2 linked regions of the Azospirillum brasilense genome follow. Each later gene encodes a partner of the first gene's protein in a complex. Links are inferred from orthologs where the notes say so. Each region holds a gene or a part of one and is shown in the gene's direction. Other genes may lie near its edges.

What was found.
Region 2: the proteins of secY (region 1) and secG are in contact, whole or in part, in a crystal structure (PDB 5AWW), measured with the Thermus thermophilus proteins. The link is inferred for Azospirillum brasilense from one-to-one orthologs. Residues at the interface, in WP_096411648.1 of Thermus thermophilus: Leu14, Gln16, Arg17, Phe20, Ile34, Pro35, Pro37, Ile72, Arg108, Arg109, Asn112, Gln113, Arg116, Ile117, Ile120, Pro145, Gly146, Trp147, Phe152, Phe155, Val156, Val159, Thr160, Val162, Ala163, Gly164, Ala166, Leu167, Trp170, Glu173; in WP_223903268.1 of Thermus thermophilus: Tyr5, Ile9, Tyr12, Leu13, Ala16, Leu19, Val20, Val23, Leu24, Gln26, Glu27, Pro28, Gln30, Gly31, Ala32, Asp34, Leu35, Met36, Gly37, Gly38, Ser39, Ala40, Asp41, Leu42, Phe43, Ala45, Arg46, Val48, Tyr53, Thr56.

The regions. Positions count from the first base shown.
Region 1 is NZ_CP012914.1:2,220,693-2,225,069, reverse strand. The notes cover bases 1-2,824. They hold secY (preprotein translocase subunit SecY), read left to right. Parts: upstream 1-654; coding sequence 655-1,995; downstream 1,996-2,824. Other genes in these bases: AMK58_RS10295 (FadR/GntR family transcriptional regulator), read right to left, coding at 2,776-2,824; AMK58_RS10300 (adenylate kinase), read left to right, coding at 1,995-2,642; rplO (50S ribosomal protein L15), read left to right, coding at 51-536; rpmD (50S ribosomal protein L30), read left to right, coding at 1-46. Outside these bases: more of AMK58_RS10295, read right to left, coding at 2,825-3,534; AMK58_RS10290 (DMT family transporter), read right to left, coding at 3,644-4,377. UniProt on the Bacillus subtilis protein: The central subunit of the protein translocation channel SecYEG. Consists of two halves formed by TMs 1-5 and 6-10.
Region 2 is NZ_CP012914.1:1,402,301-1,405,796, forward strand. The notes cover bases 1-2,720. They hold secG (preprotein translocase subunit SecG), read left to right. Parts: upstream 1-1,054; coding sequence 1,055-1,387; downstream 1,388-2,720. Other genes in these bases: tpiA (triose-phosphate isomerase), read left to right, coding at 171-926; AMK58_RS06450 (CTP synthase), read left to right, coding at 1,548-2,720. In the rest of the region: more of AMK58_RS06450, read left to right, coding at 2,721-3,176; AMK58_RS06455 (dienelactone hydrolase family protein), read left to right, coding at 3,319-3,496. UniProt on the Bacillus subtilis protein: Involved in protein export. Participates in an early event of protein translocation.

The DNA.
Region 1 (4,377 bases):
GATCGCCAAGGTCGCGCACCTGGTCCGCGTCGAGAACGAGGGCTGAACCCATGACGAAGCTGAACGATCTCCGGGACAACCCCGGTGCCCGTAAGGAGCGCATGCGCGTCGGCCGCGGTATCGGTTCGGGCAAGGGCAAGACCGGCGGCCGTGGCGTCAAGGGTCAGACCTCGCGCACCGGCGTGGCCATCAACGGCTTTGAAGGTGGCCAGATGCCCCTTCACCGCCGCCTTCCGAAGCGCGGTTTCCGCAACATCTTCGCGAAGGAATACTCGGTCGTGAACCTGGGCCTGGTCCAGAAGTTCATCGACGCCGGGAAGCTCGACGCCAGCCAGACCATCGATGCGGTGGCCCTGGAAGCGGCGGGCGTCACCGGCAAGGTGAAGAAGGACGGCATCCGTCTGCTGGGCAAGGGCGCCCTGACGACGAAGGCCAGCTTCACCGTGGCCGGCGCCTCCAAGTCGGCTGTGGAAGCGGTCGAGAAGGCGGGTGGCAGCGTCACGCTGACCGCGTCCGCCGCCGAAGCCGCCGAGTGATCGGAAGCCCGCGCTTGCGCGCGGGCCTCTTCCGGCACTAAATGAAGCGAAGTTGCGAGGGGCGGCCTGCATCCTGCAGGACCGCCCCGTTCGTGCATTAGGGACAGGGATACGACCCATGGCATCAGCGGCCGAGCAGCTTGCCGCGAACATTAATTTCGGGGCCTTCTCCAAGGCGACCGAGCTGAAGAAGCGGATCTGGTTCACCCTTGGTGCCTTGATCATCTACCGCCTGGGCACCTACATCCCGATTCCGGGCGTCAACCCGCAGATCCTGGCCGATATTTTTCGGCAGCAGGGCGGGGGCATCCTGGGCATGTTCGACATGCTGGCCGGCGGCGCGTTGCACCGCATGACGATCTTCGCGCTCAACATCATGCCGTACATTTCGGCCTCCATCATCGTGCAGCTTCTGACCGCGGTGTCGCCGCAGATGGAAGCGCTGAAGAAGGAAGGCGAGTCGGGCCGCAAGAAGCTGAACCAGTACACCCGCTACGGCACCGTCCTTCTGGCGACCGTGCAGGCCTGGGGCTTGGCGGTGGGGCTTGAGGCGATGACCGGCGCATCCGGCGCCGCGGTTCCGGAACCGGGGCTGTTCTTCAAGATCGCCACGGTCATCACGCTGGTCGGCGGCACGATGTTCCTGATGTGGCTGGGCGAGCAGATCACCGCCCGCGGCATCGGCAACGGCATCTCCCTCATCATTTTCGCCGGCATCGTTGCCGAGCTGCCGCGCGCGCTCGTCAGCACGCTGGAGCTGGGCCGCACCGGCGCGCTGTCCACGCTGTTCATCGTCTTCCTGCTGCTGATGGCGGTGGGCGTCGTGTTCTTCATCGTGTTCATGGAGCGCGCGCAGCGCCGGCTGCTGATCCAGTATCCGAAGCGTCAGATGGGCAACCGCGTGTTCGGCGGCGAAGCGTCGCACCTGCCGCTGAAGCTGAACACCTCGGGCGTCATCCCGCCGATCTTCGCGTCGTCGCTGCTGCTGTTGCCGCTGACCGCGGTCGGCTTTGCCGGCGGCGAGGGTCCGGAGTGGCTGCAGACCGTCACGCGCTATCTCGCGCACGGCACGCCGCTCTACATGATCCTGTATTCGGCGCTGATCATCTTCTTCTGCTTCTTCTACACGGCCATCGTCTTCAACCCCGCGGACACGGCCGAGAACCTGCGTAAGTATGGCGGCTTCATTCCCGGCATCCGTCCGGGCAAGAACACCGCGGACTACATCGACTACGTGCTGACCCGGTTGACGGTGATCGGTTCGGCCTACCTTGTGGCGGTTTGTCTCCTCCCCGAAATCCTGATTTCCCAGCATTCGGTTCCGTTCTATTTTGGCGGCACCAGCCTGCTGATCGTGGTCACGGTGACGATGGACACGGTTGCGCAGATTCATTCCCATCTGCTGGCCCACCAGTATGAGGGGCTGATTAAAAAAGCGAAGCTTCGGGGGAGAAAGTAATGAATCTCATTCTGCTCGGACCGCCGGGCGCCGGGAAGGGGACCCAGGCGCGGCGTCTCGAAGACACGCGCGGGCTCGTCCAGCTTTCTACGGGCGATATGCTCCGCGCGATGGTCGCCGAGGGTGGTCCGCTTGGGCAGCAGGCGAAGGACATCATGTCCGCCGGCAAATTGATGCCGGACGAGCTGATGGTCAAAATCATCGCTGAGCGCATTTCCAAGCCGGATGTGGCCAACGGCTTCATCCTCGATGGTTTTCCGCGCACGGTCGCCCAGGCCGAGGCGCTGGACACCATGCTGTCGGACAAGGGCCTGAAGCTCGACCACGTGATCGAGATGAAGGTCGTGGACGACGTCCTGGTGGAGCGCATCACCGGCCGTTACACCTGCGCCAAGTGCGGCAAGGGCTATCACGACGTCTTCGAAAAGCCGAAGGTCGAGGGCGTCTGCGATGTCTGCGGCAGCACGGAGTTCAAGCGCCGGGCCGATGACAACGCGGACACGGTGAAGACCCGTCTCGCCCAGTATCACGAGCAGACCGCGCCGATTCTGCCGTATTATCAGAGCCGTGGGGTTCTGAAGACGGTGGACGGCATGGCCGAGATCGACGACGTGACGAAGCAGATCGAGGGCATCCTGGCGTCCTGAGCGGGCCGCCTGACCAGGATTGTCCTGATCGGCTGAAAGGAAAAGCCGCGAGGATCTTCGGACCCTTGCGGCTTTTTCTATGTCGTGACGACGAGGCGGGGAGGGTGATGCTCCCCAAAGACGCCGCCTCTCTTTACGAAGCGGCGTCGGTGTCGGGGCGTGAGAGGTCTTCCGCCTTCCGGCTCAGATCGTTGTAGCGGTCGAGCACCCAGCCGAGGTGATCGGTGGCCGCAACGGCGGCGGCATCGGCGTCGCGGCGCCGGATGGCGTCGTAGATGGCGCGGTGATGGTCGATCATCAGCGCCTCGCGGCCCAGCGCGAAGGGCTCGGTGTGGTGATACTCCATCATCTGGCCGAGGATGTCGCGGATGGTCGCCAGCAGGTGCAGATAGACCGGGCTTCCCGCCGCTTGTGCGACGGCGAGATGGAAGTCCATGTCGTCGGCGGCCTGCTTGCCGTCGCGACCCGTCTCGCCCATCGCGGCGAGGACCCGCCCGATGTGGTCGATCTGCTCTTGGGTCGCGCGCTCGGTGGCGCGCCGGGCCGCCCAGCTTTCCAGGGCCTGCCGGATCTCCACGAGGTCGCAGAGGTTGGCGTGCTTCACGCGGACCATCTCGGTCAGAGCGCCGTCCATGGCGCCTGCAGAGGATACCACGCGTGTCCCGCCGCCCTGGACGGCGGTCAGGAAGCCCTGCGTCTTCAGCTTCTGCAGGGCCGCGCGCACCGAGACCCGGCTGACGTGGAGCTGCTCCGCGAGCTGGCGCTCGCCGGGCAGGCGCTCTCCCGGAACGAGTTCGCCACGGGCGATCCGTTCGAGAATCCGCTCCGCCACCCATTCGGAAATGCGCTGGGAGGAGGCCGGTACGTGGTGGGGTTCTTCGGTGTCGGACACGGTGTCATGCCCTTTCATCAGCAATCGGTCATAGGTCGTACCCGAGTCGGGCAAATCACGTCAACTCGCATCCAGACGGCGGCGTATGGGTCGCATCACCGGCGGCGTTTCATCGGCTCCCACGGCGGGCCATCAGAATGCCTGCCAAAACCACGGCGCCGCCCACCGCCTGGAGAATCCCGAGCGGTTCGGCGAGCAGCGCCCAAGCCAGCACCGCCGCGGCTGCCGGCTGGAGCAGCAGGCTGACGGAGGAGAAGGCTGCGGGCAGATGAGCCAGCGCATAGGCGATCAGGCTCTGGCCACCGGCGTGGCTGACCAGGGCGAGCCCCAGCAGCACAGCCCATCCACCAAGCGATCCGGCGATCAGGCTCTCCCCCGACAGCAGGGCAATGGGCAGCAGGGCGAGGCCGGTGACGACTCCGCTCCAGGTCATGATGGTGGCCGTGGAGAACTCCGCCCGCAGCCGGCCCACCGCCAGGATGTAGCCGCCGTAGAAGACCGCGGTCAGCAGCCCGAGGGCGTCGCCGAACAGGTGGTCCGGGCTCAGCTTCAGACTCTGCCCCATCAGCACGACGGCCCCGCACAGCGCCAGCCCGAGGCCCATCAGGAAGGTCCGGCTGAACCGCTCCTTGAACACCAGCCAGGACACCAACGTCACGAAAATCGGCGCGAAGTTCGCGAGCAGCGTGGAGTTGGCGACGGAGGTGTAGCGAATCGACCAGTGCCAGATGGCGAGATCCCCGGCGAAGAACAGGCCCGCCGCGGTCAGCCGGGCGTAATCGGACAGCGACGAGGGCTTGCGCGACCGCGCGCCTCCCTTCGGTTCCACAGCCATCCAGACCC
Region 2 (3,496 bases), 820 kb from region 1 along the record:
CCCGCGAAAGCCCGGCAACACCCCATTTCCCCCGCGATTCCCCATCGGAAAGAACCCGTTGGGCGGGTGGAAATGCCCGGCACTCCTTGCTAGACAGGGGGCGCACTTTGAAAACGAACACCCGCGACAACGCCCACATCAACAAACGAGAGCCGGAGGACGAAAACGCCATGGCCGCACGCCGCAAACTGATTGCCGGGAACTGGAAGATGAACGGGCTGAAGGCCGACGGACTCGATCTGGCCTCGGACCTCGCCGGGCGCCTGACGGGGGCCGGGACGGTCGCCTTCGACATGCTGGTGTGCCCGCCCTTCCCGCTGCTGTTCCCGGTGGGCGATGCCATTTCCGGCAGCCCGCTGGCGCTCGGCGCGCAGGACTGCCACGCCAAGACCTCCGGCGCGCACACCGGCGACGTCAGCCCGGCCATGCTGACCGACGCCGGCTGCCGCTACGTCATCCTCGGCCATTCGGAGCGCCGCGCCGACCACGCCGAATCCGACGCCCAGGTCGCCGCCAAGGCCGCCGCCGCCCACAAGGCGGGCCTGATCGCCATCATCTGCGTCGGCGAGACGGAGGCCCAGCGCGACGCCGGGCAGGCGAACAACGTGGTCGCCAGCCAGCTCAAGGGGTCGATTCCGGAGGGCGCCACCGCGGCGAACACCGTCATCGCCTACGAGCCGGTCTGGGCCATCGGCACCGGCAAGACCGCCACGCCCGACGACGTCAAGGCGATGCACGCCCACATCCGGGCGGAGCTGGCCGGCAAGACCGCCGATCCCGACGCGGTGCGGGTCCTCTACGGCGGCTCGGTGAAGCCGGGCAACGCGGCGGAACTTATGGCGGTGGAGAATGTGGACGGCGCGCTGGTCGGCGGCGCCGCGCTGAAGGCGGACGATTTCTGGGCGATCGCCACCAGTTGCCGCTAGCATATCGCGCAGGACCGCGTTAAAAACAGTGGGCGCGCGCCACGGGCCCTTGCCAAGGTCCGTGGCGCGCTGTTGGTTTGGGCGGTCCCTGCGGATCGCTCCGGGAAGGGATCAAGGGAACGGGCTGCATGGAATCGGTGCTTCTGGTCATTCACCTGCTGATCGCCCTGGCGCTGGTCGGGGTCATCCTGATCCAGCGGTCGGAAGGCGGCGGTCTTGGCATCGGCGGCGGCAACATGGGGGGCATGATGTCCACCCGCGGCACCGCCAATCTGCTGACGCGGACCACCGGCATCCTGGCGGGCTGCTTCATGGCGACCAGCCTGGTCCTGGCGGTCCTGGCGGGCGCGCACAGGGCGCCGACCTCGATCATCGACACGATGCCGGCCCAGCCCGTCGCTCCGGCGGCTCCCGCCCAGCCGGCGACGCCGGCGCAGCCCGCTCCGCCGGTCGCCCAGTAACAGCGGCCCGGCAAAACGCGACGCGGCTCCGGCCGGGTCTGACGTGAGGCGGCCTCCCCCGAAGCCGCCTCTTTCTTTTGAGGATCGTCGATCTGGGCAGCGCCCGGGGGACGGTCCGAATTCGGGGAACGGATCAGGCTCTGAAGGTCTTCGGACGGACATGACTCGCTACATCTTCATCACCGGTGGCGTCGTTTCCTCGCTGGGCAAAGGTCTGGCGTCGGCGGCGCTTGGGGCGCTTCTCCAGGCGCGCGGCTACAAGGTGCGGCTTCGCAAGCTGGACCCGTACCTGAACGTGGACCCCGGCACGATGAGCCCGTACCAGCACGGCGAGGTCTATGTGACCGACGACGGCGCTGAGACCGACCTCGACCTCGGCCATTACGAGCGCTTCACCGGCGTGGCCGCGCGCCGTGGCGACAACATCACCACGGGCCGCATCTATTCGAACGTGATCGCCAAGGAGCGCCGCGGCGACTATCTGGGCGCCACCGTGCAGGTGATTCCGCACGTCACCGACCAGATCAAGGACTTCATCGGCGCTGAGACGACCGACGAGGACTTCATCCTCTGCGAGATCGGCGGCACGGTGGGCGACATCGAGTCGACCCCCTTCCTGGAAGCCATCCGCCAGTTCGGCAACGAGGTCGGTCCGGAGAACGCCCTGTTCATCCACCTGACCCTGCTGCCCTACATTCCGACGGCGGGCGAGCTGAAGACCAAGCCGACGCAGCATTCCGTGAAGGAGCTGCTGGGCATGGGCATCCAGGCCAACATCCTGCTCTGCCGCGCCGACCGCCCGATTCCGGAGAACGAGCGCAAGAAGATCGCGCTGTTCTGCAACATCCGGCCGGAGCGCGTCATCGCCGCCCTGGACGTCGATTCGATCTATCAGGTGCCGGTCAGCTACCACGAGGAAGGCTTCGACACCCAGGTGCTGGCCTATTTCGGCCTGCCGACCGAGGGCAAGCCGGACCTGTCGCGCTGGACCAGCATTGTCGAGCGCGTGCGCAAGCCGCAGGGCGAGGTGACCATCGCCGTCGTCGGCAAGTACACCAGCCTGCTCGACAGCTACAAGTCGCTGGCCGAGGCGCTGACCCACGGCGGCATCGCCAACAACGTGAAGGTCAAGCTCGACTGGATCGACTCGGAGATCTTCGAGGACGACAGCGCGGTTCAGCGGCTGGAGAACGTCCACGGCATCCTGGTGCCCGGCGGCTTCGGCTCGCGCGGCACGGAAGGCAAGATCCGCGCCGCCCAGTTCGCCCGTGAGCGCAAGGTGCCGTATTTCGGCATCTGCTTCGGCATGCAGATGGCGGTGATCGAATCGGCCCGCAACATGGCCGGAATCGTCGACGCCGGCTCGACCGAGCTTGGCAAGCCCGGCAACCCGGTGGTCGGCCTGATGACCGAGTGGATGCGCGGCAACAGCCTGGAGAAGCGCACGGAGGGCACCGATCTCGGCGGCACCATGCGTCTCGGCACCTATCCGGCGAAGCTGGTCCCCGGCAGCAAGGTCGCGGAGGTCTACGGGACCACCGACATCACCGAGCGGCACCGCCACCGCTACGAGGTGAACGTCTATTACAAGGACCGTCTGGAGAAGGTCGGCCTGCTGTTCTCCGGCCTGTCGCCGGACGGCGAACTGCCCGAGATCGTCGAGATCCCGGACCATCCCTGGTTTATCGGCGTGCAGTTCCACCCGGAGCTGAAGTCCAAGCCTTTCGACCCGCACCCGCTCTTCACCTCCTTCATCAAGGCGGCGATCGAGCAGAGCCGGCTGGTCTGATGTGACCAATCGGGGGAGGGCATTCCTCCCCCGCGTGTTCCGGTTCCGAGGTTTCGGTGGGTATAGTGGAAGCGGCGGCCGAGCCAACGGCCGCCGCTTTTGCGTTACGGGCCAGGGAAACAACCAAGAGGCTGGAGACACCATGACCGACATCAGCATCCCCGCCGGCGACGGCGGCAGCTTTTCCGCCTATGTGGCCAAGCCGGCGGGCGGCGGGCCGGCGCCGGGACTCGTCGTCATCCAGGAAATCTTCGGGGTCAATCAGGTCATGCGCGACCTGTGCGACGGCTTCGCCGCCCAGGGCTGGCTCGCTGTCTGCC